One region of the Streptomyces sp. NBC_00464 genome, then DNA from elsewhere that is predicted to be linked to it. Evidence: predicted binding sites of a transcription regulator. Region 1 holds the regulator's gene; the other holds the start of a gene.
The links. The regulator HspR, encoded in region 1, represses chaperone genes until heat shock. The targets are predictions, from matches to a motif close to TTGAGNNNNNNNNNCTCAA.
Positions count from the first base shown of each region.

Region 2: lon (endopeptidase La) is a predicted target of HspR. The motif match lies at 1,808-1,826, and genes of this name have one in related genera.

Region 1 covers NZ_CP107899.1:4,074,741-4,081,032, reverse strand. The annotation lists gene OG912_RS18425 (pyridoxamine 5'-phosphate oxidase family protein) at 1-121, shown strand, start outside; gene OG912_RS18420 (hypothetical protein) at 236-1,108, opposite strand; gene OG912_RS18415 ((2Fe-2S)-binding protein) at 1,304-1,624, opposite strand; gene OG912_RS18410 (helix-turn-helix transcriptional regulator) at 2,113-2,961, shown strand; gene OG912_RS18405 (helix-turn-helix transcriptional regulator) at 3,145-4,164, shown strand; gene OG912_RS18400 (heat shock protein transcriptional repressor HspR) at 4,196-4,642, opposite strand; gene dnaJ (molecular chaperone DnaJ) at 4,644-5,813, opposite strand; gene grpE (nucleotide exchange factor GrpE) at 5,895-6,292, opposite strand, start outside.
Region 2 covers NZ_CP107899.1:2,004,928-2,011,219, reverse strand. The annotation lists gene OG912_RS08595 (RNA polymerase sigma factor) at 1-500, opposite strand, end outside; gene OG912_RS08590 (hypothetical protein) at 508-903, opposite strand; gene OG912_RS08585 (isochorismatase family protein) at 1,051-1,629, opposite strand; gene lon (endopeptidase La) at 1,849-4,269, shown strand; gene OG912_RS08575 (polysaccharide deacetylase family protein) at 4,355-5,035, opposite strand; gene OG912_RS08570 (lysozyme) at 5,386-6,231, opposite strand.

The DNA of each region.
Region 1 (6,292 bases):
GCAGGACAGGGTCGAGACGGCCGTACGCCGCCACATGGAGCGCTACGAGCGCACGCCGTCGCCCAACCCCGACCGGGTCGTCATCGAGATCAGCCTGGACCGGGCACTCGGCCGGGGGTGACCCCGCAGCGGCCGCCGGGCGCTCGGCCGGGGGTGACCCGCAGCGGCCGCCAGGCGCTCGGCCGGGGGTGACCCGCAGCGGCCGCCAGGCGTGCCACCCCGCCCTTCCCGGCCGTCAGCTGCCGCCCTCCGACCAGGGCCGGCGGGGCGGCACCGGCGGCGGCGCCATCGGCGCAGGCGCCTGCGCCTGGACCGGGAGGGACGCCGCGACCTCCTCCTCGATCTGCGGGAGACCGTGCGGGAAGGCCGCTTCGGGAGCGACCACGCGTCCGTCGACGGCGGCGTACAGCCCTTCCCTGGCGGCGGCGTGCAACGCCTCCCGCAGAGCGCGCGGCGGCTCGGTCCGCATGACGACCTTCTCCATGTCGCTGCCGCCGAAGCCCCTGACGAAGTCGGAGACGAACTGCCCGACGAGCTCGGTGCCCCGCCGCTCGCGCCACATCACCCAGCCCAGATAGAGGCTGGTGCCATAGGCGAATACCGAGAGGTACGCGACGTAACTCCCGTCCTGGAGCGCCATCCGGTGGGTCACCCGGGGGTTCTCGCCTTCGGTGCGGATGCGGCGGAACACCGGTACGACCGGCAGCCGGCGCTCCTGCACGACCCTGGCGATCTCGGTGTACGCCGATTCGGCGTGCGCCTCCCGGTCGGCCAGCAGGACCCGCCACTCACCGACCGGCTCGGTGATCTTCGACGCCAGGAAGACGGCGACGAACGCGATCATCGCGATCTGCATGCCGATCCCCATGATCCCGAGCCCGCTCTGCGGATCACCGGCCAGGGCGACGAGCCCGACGAAGCCGAAGAGGAGAAGCACGCCGAACGCCACGGCGGCGGCCCTCAGCCACACCGCCAGAAAGACCTTCCCGTTCACCGTTTCGTCGAAGGAGACCTCCACCTCGCGGTGGAGCAGCATCTTGTCGAGGTATGCGGCATCGCCGTCATGTCCGCGCCGGCCCGGCAGTTCTTCGACCTCGTGTCCGCTCATGAATGACCCTTGGGGTGGAAGGGCGGAGCATGGAGGACCGCGCCCTCACCCACACAGACGGCGCACTTTGACACCTTCTGAGCTGCTCCGACCGGAATGTCTCCGGGAGAAGCACAACGGCGCCACCGTGTTCAGGTCACGGTGGCGCCGTTGTGTGGGGGAGTGTCTGAGCGACGTGGAACGACGGGGGATCGCTCAGGCACTGCGGGGGGTGGCGGAGATGGCTTCGGGTTCGAACAGCTGGTGATCGCGCTGCGCGAGGTTCACGAAAATCATGTCGTACCGAATGGCACAGCGCACGGGCTGCGGTGCTCCGCGCGGTTTGCGGAGGCAGCGGTAGGCGCGCAGCTCCCCGTCGTCCTCACGGGCGACGACGACCGGGTCACCGAACAGAGTGACCATCAACGAATCACCACGATGAGGAAGCGCCGTGACGAGGTCGATGAAATGCCACCCTGAGCGGTAGGCGGTTGCCATCTCACGCCGGAAGGTCCGGTCGTCCGGCGGCGTGGTCATGTCAGACGCCCGCCGAAGTCGACGTGAAACCCCACGTGATGTCGCCCTTGGCATCCTTCGGCGCAACGCCGCCCCACGTGATGTCCCCGACAGGGGCTGCTGCGACGCGACTCGATGACGAGTCGGGCGCGACCTCCCACGTAATGTCGGTGGCACCCAGCACGCCGTAAGCCAAGGCCCCCGCAAACGCAGTGGCAAGCACCGAGCGAAGCATTCGCTTATACATTTCGGCTTCGTCCTCACTTGATGGGTCATCTCCCCCGCACGTAAGACGATGTCTCACCCAGGGACGCGAACACCACTGGGTCGATGCATCATGTTCCTGCTGGTTCAAGAACATGGGGGGTGGAGATATGGCCACAAGTAGACCGAATACGGGACATCCTCATGGGATCACCGATCTGTGCGAAGCAGGGCAGCGCCTTTATGCCAGTGCACTGCGATCAGGACGGATACCTCGCTCCGATGTGGCGCCCGCACCGTGCCTGATGGACTTCGCCCTGCTGCACCCGGACCCCGACGACCCCGAGTGGCTCCGTCCCGTACCTCCGTCGGCCGCACTCGCGCAGCGACTCCACCCCATCGAGCGGGAGATCCAGGACCGGCGTCGCCGCTCCCTCGAACTGGCTGAATCCTTCGAACCGTTCATGGACATCAGCGCACAGGACGCACCGACCACGCACGCCATCACCGTGCTGGAAGGCAACGCCAGAATCAATGCCGCCATCGATGTCGCGACGGCCGAGTGCACCACCGAAGTCCTCACCATCCAGCCGGGCGGCGGGCGCAGCGAGCTCATTCTCAGCAAAGGCGTCGAGCGCGGACAGGCCGTGATCGACCGCGGCGTCAGCATTCGCACGCTTTATCAGCACACCGTCCGGCACCACCATGGGACGTATGCCTACGCCGAGCGTCTGGCGGAGGGCAAGGTCGAGATCCGCACCCTCGAGGAACTCGTCGAGCGCATGCTCGTCTTCGACCACACGGTGGCCTTCATCCCTGCCCAGGAGGACGCGGAAGTGGCACTGGAGCTGCGCCACCCGGGCCTGGTGGCATACCTGACCAGGGTGTTCGAACAGCTCTGGCAGCGCGCCACCCCGCTTCTGGAGGACGTGCGGTACGAGCCCACCCCGGAGGGCATAAGCGGCGTCCAGCGCTCCATCGCTCAACTCCTCGTAGAAGGACACGTCGACGACTCGATCGCCCGGCGCCTCGGCATGAACGTGCGCACCTGCCGAACTCATATCGCCAAACTGAACGCCGCCCTCGGCAGCAAGAGCCGGACGCAACTCGGTTATCTGATCGCCCGGTCAGGAATCCTGGAACAGGATTCCTGACCGGCCGGCACCCAAAGTTCCCCACCCCCGGGCCGGGGGCACAACCACGCAACGGGGGAGAGCATGGTCGTGCCCTGAATCAGCCGGGGGAGTTCCCGGCTCCCCCAACAGGTCAACACTCCCCCGGTCGCTAGGGTTTCACCACCGTCATCTTGTTGCACTGCAAGGAATGAGGGGGTCCAGATGGGCACGGAAACGGTCATACCAAATCACCCGCACAGCGACTCCGAACTGTGCGAGCCGGCAATCCGGCTCTACTCCGAATCCCTGCGACACGGCCGCATCGCACGAGCGGAGATCTCATCGGCCCCCTGCCTCGTCGAAATGGCCCTGCTCCACCCGGACCCCCGGGATCCGACGATGCTGTGCCCTGCCACGCCTTCGGCCGCGCTCGCCCATCTGCTGCAGCCCATCACGCGCAACGTCTATGAACAGATACGCCGCAGCGCGGCCCTGGTCGACTCCCTCGCCCCCTTGGCGGCCATCGCCAGCGAGGACCCCAACCTGTCCATCACCGTGCTCGAAGGCAAGAGGCTGATCGGCGCCGCTCTCCACGAGGCAGCCACCGTCGCCGACACGGAAGTGCTGACGGCCCAGCCAGGCGGCCACCGATCACCCGAACAGATCCAGCAGGGCCTCTCCAACGGCCTGTCGGCTGTGGACAGAGGAGCCCGGCTCCGCCACATCTACCAGCACCCGGCACGCTACAGCGCGCCCCTCAGGAACTACCTGGAGCAGATGCCACCAGGACAGGTGCAGGTCAGAACGATGGAACAGACCATCGACCGGCTCATCATCTTCGACCACGCGACAGCGTTCATTCCCGCGACGGCCGACCGGAATGTGGCTCTCCAGATCCGGCATCCGGCGCTGGTCCGTTACCTGGTGCAGGTGTACGAAGTCCTGTGGGCGCAGGCGACCCCGATCGCCGAGCAACTGCAGACAGCAGCCCCGGGCACTCCCGCCACCGCCGTCCAGCTCAGCATCGCCCGGCTCCTGGTCCAGGGACACCACGACGAGGCTGTGGCGAAGAAGCTGGGCTTCAGCGTCCGCACCTGCCGCACGCACATCGCCAAGCTCATGCAGACCCTCGGCGCCACCAGCCGCACCCATCTCGGCGCCCTCCTCGTCCGCTCCGGCATCGCCGAGCCCGTACCGCCGGTCACGACGGAGAAGCCCGCCGCCCCTGACGTTCCGGGGTGACGGGCTTCTCCGTGGCGGGGATCGAATCCCCTCAGTCCTTCGGCCTCTTCGGCCGCCAGACCACCAAGGCGCTGGTCTGCTGCACATCCTGATACGGCACCAGGTCGCGCCGGTACGACGCGTGCACCTGCGCCTCGCGCTGCCGCATGGCCACCGCCGCCCCGTCCACGGCCGCCGAGAGCTCGGCGACGCGCTGCTGGAGGGCCGCGACCTGGTTCTCCAGTTCGATGATGCGCTTGATGCCGGCCAGGTTGATGCCCTCGTCCTGCGACAGCTGCTGCACGGTGCGCAGCAGCTCGATGTCGCGGGCCGAGTAGCGCCGTCCGCGTCCGGCCGTGCGGTCGGGCGAGACCAGGCCGAGGCGGTCGTACTGGCGCAGCGTCTGAGGATGCAGGCCCGAGAGCTGGGCCGCGATCGAGATCACGTACACCGGGGATTCATCGGTGAGTTCGTACGGATTGCGTCGTCGGCCGTCCACCTCAAGCTCCCTTCGCTGCCTGGAACAGCTCCGCCCGCGGGTCCTGGTCCGCGGTCGCCTTTCGGTAGGCCTCCAACGCGTCCCGGGCGTCGGTGCCCAGGTCCGTGGGGACCGTCACCTCCACGGTGACCAGCAGGTCACCGCGGGTGCCGTCCTTGCGGACCGCGCCCTTGCCGCGGGCCCGCATGGTGCGCCCGTTGGGCGTGCCGGCCGGAAGCTTCAGGGTGACCGGCGGTCCGCCGAGCGTGGGGACCTTCACCTCGCCGCCGAGCGCCGCCTCCGTGAAGGTGACGGGCACGGTGACCGTGAGGTTGTCGCCCTTGCGGCCGAAGACCGGGTGGGCGTCGACGTGGACGACGACATAGAGGTCGCCGGCCGGTCCGCCGCGCTCGCCCGGGGCGCCCTTGCCGCGCAGCCGGATCCGCTGGCTGTCGAGGACGCCCGCCGGAATCCTGACCTGCATGGTGCGGGACGACTTCGCCCGGCCGCTGCCCTTGCAGACCTCGCAGGGGTCCTGGGCGATGAGGCCCCGGCCCTTGCAGTCCACGCAGGGGTCGGTGAGCGAGAATCCGCCGCCGCTGCCGCGCGAGACCTGCCCGGTGCCGACGCAGGTCGGGCAGACCCTGGGGCTGCCGTTCTTGTCGCCGGTGCCGGAGCACGCCTTGCAGGGTGCCTGGCTGGACATCCGCAACGGGACCGTGGCCCCGTCGACCGCCTCGGTGAAGCTGAGCGTCACCTCGGACTCGATGTCCTGGCCGCGGCGCGGCTGTACCCGTGTGCCGGTACCGCCGCCGCCCCGGTTGAAGAGGCCGCCGAAGACATCTCCCAGGCCGCCGCCGCCGAACCCGCCGGCTCCGCCCGGGGCACCTCCGAAGAGGTCCCCCAGGTCGAAGTTGCCCTGGGCTCCGCCGGGTCCGGCGCGGAAGCCGCCGTTGCCGAAGAGGGCGCGCGCCTCGTCGTACTCCTTGCGCTTCTTGGTGTCACCGAGGATGTCGTTCGCCTCGGAGATCTCCTTGAAGCGCTCCTCCGCCTTGTCGTTGCCCTTGTTGGCGTCCGGGTGGAACTCGCGGGCGAGCTTCCGGTACGCCTTCTTGATCTCGGCGTCGGTGGCGTCCTTCGGGACGCCGAGAACCTTGTAGTAGTCCTTCTCGACGAAGTCCTTCGTACTCATCGACGTCCCTCCTTCCGGACGACCGGCCACATGGCCGGACGGGTGGGAGGTCGGTGTGCTGCCAGGTGGTCGGACGGAATGTCAGACCTCCTCGCCGCCACCGCTCTCCTCGTCGTCACTCTTCTCTTCCTTCGCGGACGCGGGCGTCGCCCCCGGCTGGGGTTCGGCCACCGCCACCCGCGCGGGACGGATGGTGCGCTCGCCGATCCGGTACCCGGGCTGCAGGATCGCCACGCAGGTCGTCTCGGTGACGTCCGGCGCGTACGAGTGCATCAGGGCCTCGTGGATCGTCGGGTCGAAGGGCTCGCCCTCCTTGCCGAACTGCTGCAGTCCGAGCTTGGCGACGACCGTCTCCAGCGATTCGGCCACCGACTTGAACCCGCCCACGAGCTCACCGTGCTCACGGGCCCGGCCGACGTCGTCGAGCACGGGCAGGAGCTCGGACAGGAGACCCGCGACTGCGATCTCCTTGACCGTGA
Region 2 (6,292 bases), 2.1 Mb from region 1:
GGTATGCCGAGCAGCCGGGCGGCCTCCCGGGTGGTCAGCCCGTCGATGACCGTCGCCCGCAGGACCTCCCGGAGTTCCGGCGAGATCCGGTCGAGCGCGGCACCGACGTCGCCGTACTCCAGACCGGCCAGGACCCGGTCCTCGGCGGACGGCACGGCGGCCGTCCACTCCGCGCCACCGGCTTGCTCGGCCTGCGCCACGCGCTCCGTCCTGGCCCGGGTCCGCTGCGCGTCGACCAGCCGGCGGGCGGCGATCACCCAGAGCCAGCCGCCGGCCTCGGCGCCCCGGTGCGTACCGGCGGAGCGCCAGGCCGTGACGAACGTGTCCTGGAGCACCTCCCGTACGGTCTCGGGGTCCGCGCACCGCCGGTTCAGCCGGGCCAGCAGCCAGCCGGCGTGCCGGTCGTAGAGCGCGGCCAGAGCGGTCGTGTCCCCCTGTGCGACGGCACGCAGCAGCGCCTCGTCGTTCCGGTCGTTCCCCGCGGGGCGCAAGTGGCTCACACCTCCTCTATCGGGGGCCGGACGCGAGTCGGTTCACGCGCGGCGCATGCGGAAGCGGACGCGGACAGGGGCGTGGGGCCTTCTCGCCGTGCACCGCGATGTGTTCGGCCGCCAGCCAGGGGGCGAGGTCGTCGACGAGCAGGGACAGGACGGCCGGATCGGCGGTCGGGGTGCGGCCCGTGCGCGCGGCCACCCGCATCTGCCCGGCCCGCTCGGGAAGATGCGGGTAGTAGCGGGCGAAGAGCTCGGCGGACTCGGCCAGGTCACTGGTCCAGCCGCCCCACTGCGGCATGACCGGGGTGAAGCCCGTACGGACGATCCGGCGGGCAGCGCGGCGGCTCAGGGCGCGGCGTTCGGCGTCCGTGGTGGCCTCGGCGGCCTGCTTGTGCCAGCGCGGGAGCAACAGGCAGGCGCGAACTCCTCCTGGACCCGGCTCAGCGAGCCCTCCCGTGCGATCGTGCCGTCCCGGTTCAGCCCTCGGTCGTCGTTCATACCGGCACTCTGCCCGTCCCGCCAGACCCCTGACCAGCCCGCATCCGCATGACCACGGCTACGGCTGCGGCGGCGCCCCGAACGTCACGTCCGCGGCCGCCGTCGTGACGTCCGCATCCCCGCTGATCGCCCACGCCGCGACCCGGGACACCACGGCGGCCGGAACCGCCTCGCTGATCCCGGGAGCTGCGGGGACGTCCTGCGTCGCGTGCGCGTCGTGAGGGAGGACGACCCGGTAGCCCAGGGCCAGGGCCGTGCGGGCCGTCGCCTGGACGCACATCTCCGACATCACGCCACAGACGGCGACCGCCCCGACGCCCGCCCCGCTCAGCAAGGAGCCCAGCGGTGTACCGGCGAAGCCGTCGTCCCGGGTCTTGCGGATCACGGACTCCGTGGGGCCCTCCTCGACGGGCAGGTGGAGCGCCCAGCCCGGGGTGTGGGGCTCGTCGCCCGCGCCGGGGGCGCCGTCGTTCTGGAGGTGGACGACGAGCGCGCCGCTCTGTCGGGCCCGCGCGATCAGGTCGGCGGTCCGCTCCAGGAGTCCGGCCGCCCCGGGCACCGCCCTGTCCCCGGTGACCCCGGCCTTCTGGACGTCCACGACGAGGAGGGCATGCGAGGGAAGCGCGGAATCGGTCATGGCGCCATCCTGTCCTGCGCCACCGAAGGCCTCCACAGGATTTCGCGTACGCGGGCCAGTGGGGTCGCGGGGACTACGAGGGTGGTGACCGGTGTTGCACACAGGGCACCCAGCGGCAGCCGTACCGCGATCGCTCACAGCGAACGCACCCAGGGGAACATTGAGCGGCTCACAAGCATTGAGTCTTCATAGCTCAACTTGAGTGCCGAAGGGGAGATCATGGCTACTGAGTCCAACGCCGTCACACCGCTGACCCTGCCTGTGCTGCCGCTCGACGACGAGGTCGTGCTGCCCGGAATGGTGGTTCCTCTGGATCTGTCCGACACCGAGGTGCGCGCTGCCGTCGAGGCCGCCCAGGCCGCGGCCGGCGAGAGCGGCGGCAAGCCCGAGGTGCTGCTCGTCCCGCGCATCGACGGCTCGTACACCGGGATCGGTGTCATCGGCACCGTCGAGCAGGTCGGACGGCTCTCCGACGGCGACCCCGGCGCGCTCATCCGCGGCCGTGGCCGCGTGCGGATCGGGGCCGGGACCAGCGGTCCCGGTGCCGCCCTCTGGGTGGAGGGGACCCGGGTCGACGTCTCCGTCCCCGAACCCCTCCCCGGAGCCGCCGCCGAGCTGGTCAAGGAGTACAAGGCGCTCGCCACCAGCTGGCTGAAGAAGCGTGGCGCCTGGCAGGTCGTGGACCGGGTCCAGCAGATCGAGGACGTCTCCGCGCTCGCCGACAATTCCGGCTACTCACCCTTCCTCACCACGGCCCAGAAGGTGCAGCTGCTGGAGACCGCCGACGCGGTCGCCCGGCTGAAGCTCGCCATCCAGTGGCTCGGCGAGCACCTCGCCGAGCAGGACGTCGCCGAGTCCATCGCCAAGGACGTCCAGGAGGGCGTCGACAAGCAGCAGCGCGAGTTCCTGCTGCGGCGCCAGCTCGATGCCGTACGCAAGGAGCTCTCCGAGCTCAACGGCGACCCGGAGGACGAGTCGGACGACTACCGGGCACGCGTCGAGGCCGCCGACCTTCCCGAGCACGTCCGCGAGGCCGCGCTCAAGGAGGTCGACAAGCTGGAGCGTTCCTCCGACCAGAGTCCCGAGGGCTCCTGGATCAGGACCTGGCTCGACACCGTCCTCGAACTGCCTTGGACCGAGCGGACCGAGGACGCGTACGACATCAAGGGCGCCCAGGAGGTCCTCGACGCCGAACACGCGGGCCTGCAGGACGTGAAGGAGCGCATCACCGAGTACCTCGCGGTGCGCAAGCGGCGCGCCGATCGCGGGCTGGGTGTGGTCGGCGGGCGTCGCGGCGGTGCGGTGCTGGCCCTGGTCGGGCCGCCCGGGGTCGGAAAGACCTCGCTCGGTGAATCCGTGGCGCACGCCATGGGCCGCAAGTTCGTCCGCGTCGCACTCGGCGGTGTCCGGGACGAGGCGGAGATCCGTGGCCACCGGCGTACGTACGTCGGCGCACTCCCCGGCCGCATCGTCCGCGCCATCAAGGAGGCCGGTTCGATGAACCCGGTCGTCCTGCTCGACGAGATCGACAAGGTCGGCTCCGACTTCCGCGGCGACCCCGCCGCGGCCCTCCTCGAAGTGCTCGACCCGGCACAGAACCACACCTTCCGCGACCACTACCTGGAGGTCGAACTCGACCTCAGCGACGTCGTCTTCCTCGCCACCGCCAACGTCCTGGACGCCATCCCGGAGGCCCTGCTCGACCGGATGGAACTGGTCAGGCTCGACGGCTACACCGAGGACGAGAAGGTCGTCATCGCCCGCGACCACCTGCTCCCGCGCCAGCTGGAGCGGGCCGGTCTGGAGAAGGAAGAGGTCACCCTCGACGAGTCCGCCCTGCGCAAGCTGGCCGGCGAGTACACGAGGGAGGCCGGTGTCCGGAACCTGGAGCGTTCCGTCGCCCGGCTGCTGCGCAAGGTCGCGGCCCAGCACGAACTGGGCGACCGCGAGCTGCCGTTCACGGTGACCGACGAGGACCTGCGTGGTCTCATCGGCCGGCCGCACCACGTCCCCGAGTCCGCCCAGGACCCGGCCGGGCGCCGCACCGCGGTGCCGGGCGTGGCCACCGGGCTCGCGGTGACCGGGGCGGGCGGTGACGTGCTCTTCGTGGAGGCGTCGCTCGCCGACCCGGAGACCGGGGCGTCCGGACTGACGCTGACCGGTCAGCTCGGCGACGTCATGAAGGAGTCCGCGCAGATCGCGCTGAGCTTCCTGCGCTCGCACGGCGCGGAACTGGAGCTGCCGGTCGCCGACCTCAAGGACCGGGGCGTGCACATCCACTTCCCGGCGGGCGCGGTCCCCAAGGACGGCCCGAGTGCGGGCATCACCCTGACGACCGCGCTGGCCTCGCTGCTCTCCGGACGGCTGGTCCGTACGGATGTGGCGATGACCGGTGAGGTGTCGCTGACCGGACGGGTGCTGCCGATCGGCGGCCTGAAGCAGAAGCTGCTGGCCGCCCACCGCGCGGGCATCACCACCGTGGTGATCCCCCAGCGCAACGAGGCCGACCTGGACGACGTCCCCGCCGAGGTGCTGGACACGCTGGAGGTCCACCCGGTCACGGACGTCCGCCAGGTCCTGGAGATCGCCCTCGCCCCGGCCACGGCCCCGGCGGAGCGGAGGATCCCGGCCGCGGCGTGACGGACGTGGCACCACGGACACGGCCGGTACGGACGGCCCGTCACCCCCATGCGGGGGAGGCGGGCCGTTTCGCGTACCGGAGGTCCTACGGGCGGTAGATGGTCCCCGGCACCGGCTCGGCGGGCGCCATGAGCTGGGGCACCGTCACGAAGGTGTAGCCGCGCTTCTTCAGCTCCTTGATGATGCCCGGCACGGCGGGGACCGAGCCCTTGTAGATGTCGTGCAGCAGGATGATGCCGTCCTTGCTCGCCTGGTCGAGTATCCGCTTCTTGATCAGTGCGGAGTCGGTCGTCGAGTAGTCCTTGGCGGTGGCGCTCCACAGGATCTGGGACAGGCCCAGGTCCTTGCTGATCCCGGAGACCGTGTCGTCGGTGCGGCCCTGCGGCGGGCGCATCAGTCGCGGCTTCTTGCCGGTGATCGCCTCGATCGCGTCCTGCGTCTTCTCCAGCTCGGCGCGTATCTCCGCGGGCTTCTTGTCCGTCAGGATCTCGTGCGACCAGGTGTGGTTGGCCACCTCGTGCCCCTCCGCCGCGATGCGGCGGACGGTGTCGGGGTGCTTCTTCACATGGTTCTTGCCCAGCAGGAAGAAGGTCGCGTGGACCTTCTCCTTCTTGAGGATGTCCAGCAGGTGGGGGGTGTCCTCGGCCGGGCCCGCGTCGAAGGTGAGCGCGATGCACTTGGCCTTGCGGCAGTCCACCGGGCCGAAGGAGCCCTTGGCGTCCGATCCGGCGTCGCCGCGGGCGGATCCGGGGGCCGTGGTCTCCATCGAGCAGCCGCTCAGTGTCAGCGTGAGCGCCGTCACAAGAGCGACGGCCAACCCCGTACCGATCGACTTCGTCCTAGTGGGCAAGGCGGGTCACTCCCTCGTTGCTTAAGTCGCACTTATGTGCGGACTGCATGGACTATACACATCACGTATACACGGCATGTATAGGGGGAGGGTGTGAGGCTGCGACGGCATCGTGCCTGGTCGGGGCGGTGGACGGGACAGAGCCCGGCGACGGGTGCGTCACCGGGCTCTGTGGGGAAGGACTGCCGGGCGGCTGCCGGCGGCGGAGGGGTCAGGAGCTTCGTCCGGATCGGCCCGCGAGGCCGACGTGATCCGGCCGAGGGGTCCTAGCCGTTGGCCATCGCCTGTACGCGGTCGAGGGCGCCGTTGAAGTGGTTGTGGTCGCCGACCGTCGGGCCGGACGAGGTGTACTGCCAGATCGTGTAGAAGCCCCAGCCGGCCGGGAGTGTGCCGACCGTGGTGTTGTAGCGGGCCACCCAGAGCGGGTTGGTGGCGCCGAAGCCCGCGTTGTTGCCCGTGCAGGTCTGCCACCAGCTGGTCGCGGTGTAGATGACCGCGTCGCGCCCGGTGCGTGCCTTGTAGGTGTTCACGAAGTCGCGGATCCAGGAGACCATTCCGGCCGCGGTCTTGCCGTAGCACTGTGCTCCGTACGGATTCCACTCGATGTCGAGCACGCCCGGAAGCGTCTTGCCGTCCTTGGACCAGCCGCCGCCGTGGTCCACGAAGTAGTTGGCCTGGACGGCGCCGCTCGTGGTGTCCGGGGTGGCGAAGTGGTACGAGCCGCGGATCATTCCGACGTTGTACGAACCGTTGTACTGCTGGGCGAAGTCCTCGTTCGTGTAGTACGTGCCCTCCGAGGCCTTGACGTAGGCCCACTTGACGCCGCTGCTCCAGAGCGTGGACCAGGCCACGGCGTTCTGGTGGCCGCTCACGTCCACGCCCTCGGTCTGGACCGCGCGGGTGGTGGGCAGTCCGCCCTGGCCGTCGTGGGCGACGACGCCCATGCCCATCGTGGCTGTGCCCCGGGCGGGCTTCGTGGGGTCCCCGGCGGTGGGGGCCGCGCCGGCGGCGCCGGGCAGGGCGACAAGGAGGGAGAGAGCTGCGAGCAGAGTTCCCGCCGCTGCGAAGCGCGAGCGACGGGCTGTCTTGGAGCCGGATCTGTGCACGGGCATTGCGTGCCTCCGAGGCCTCGGTGGGGGGGATCTGCTGACCGGGGGCGCGGCGGACACACCC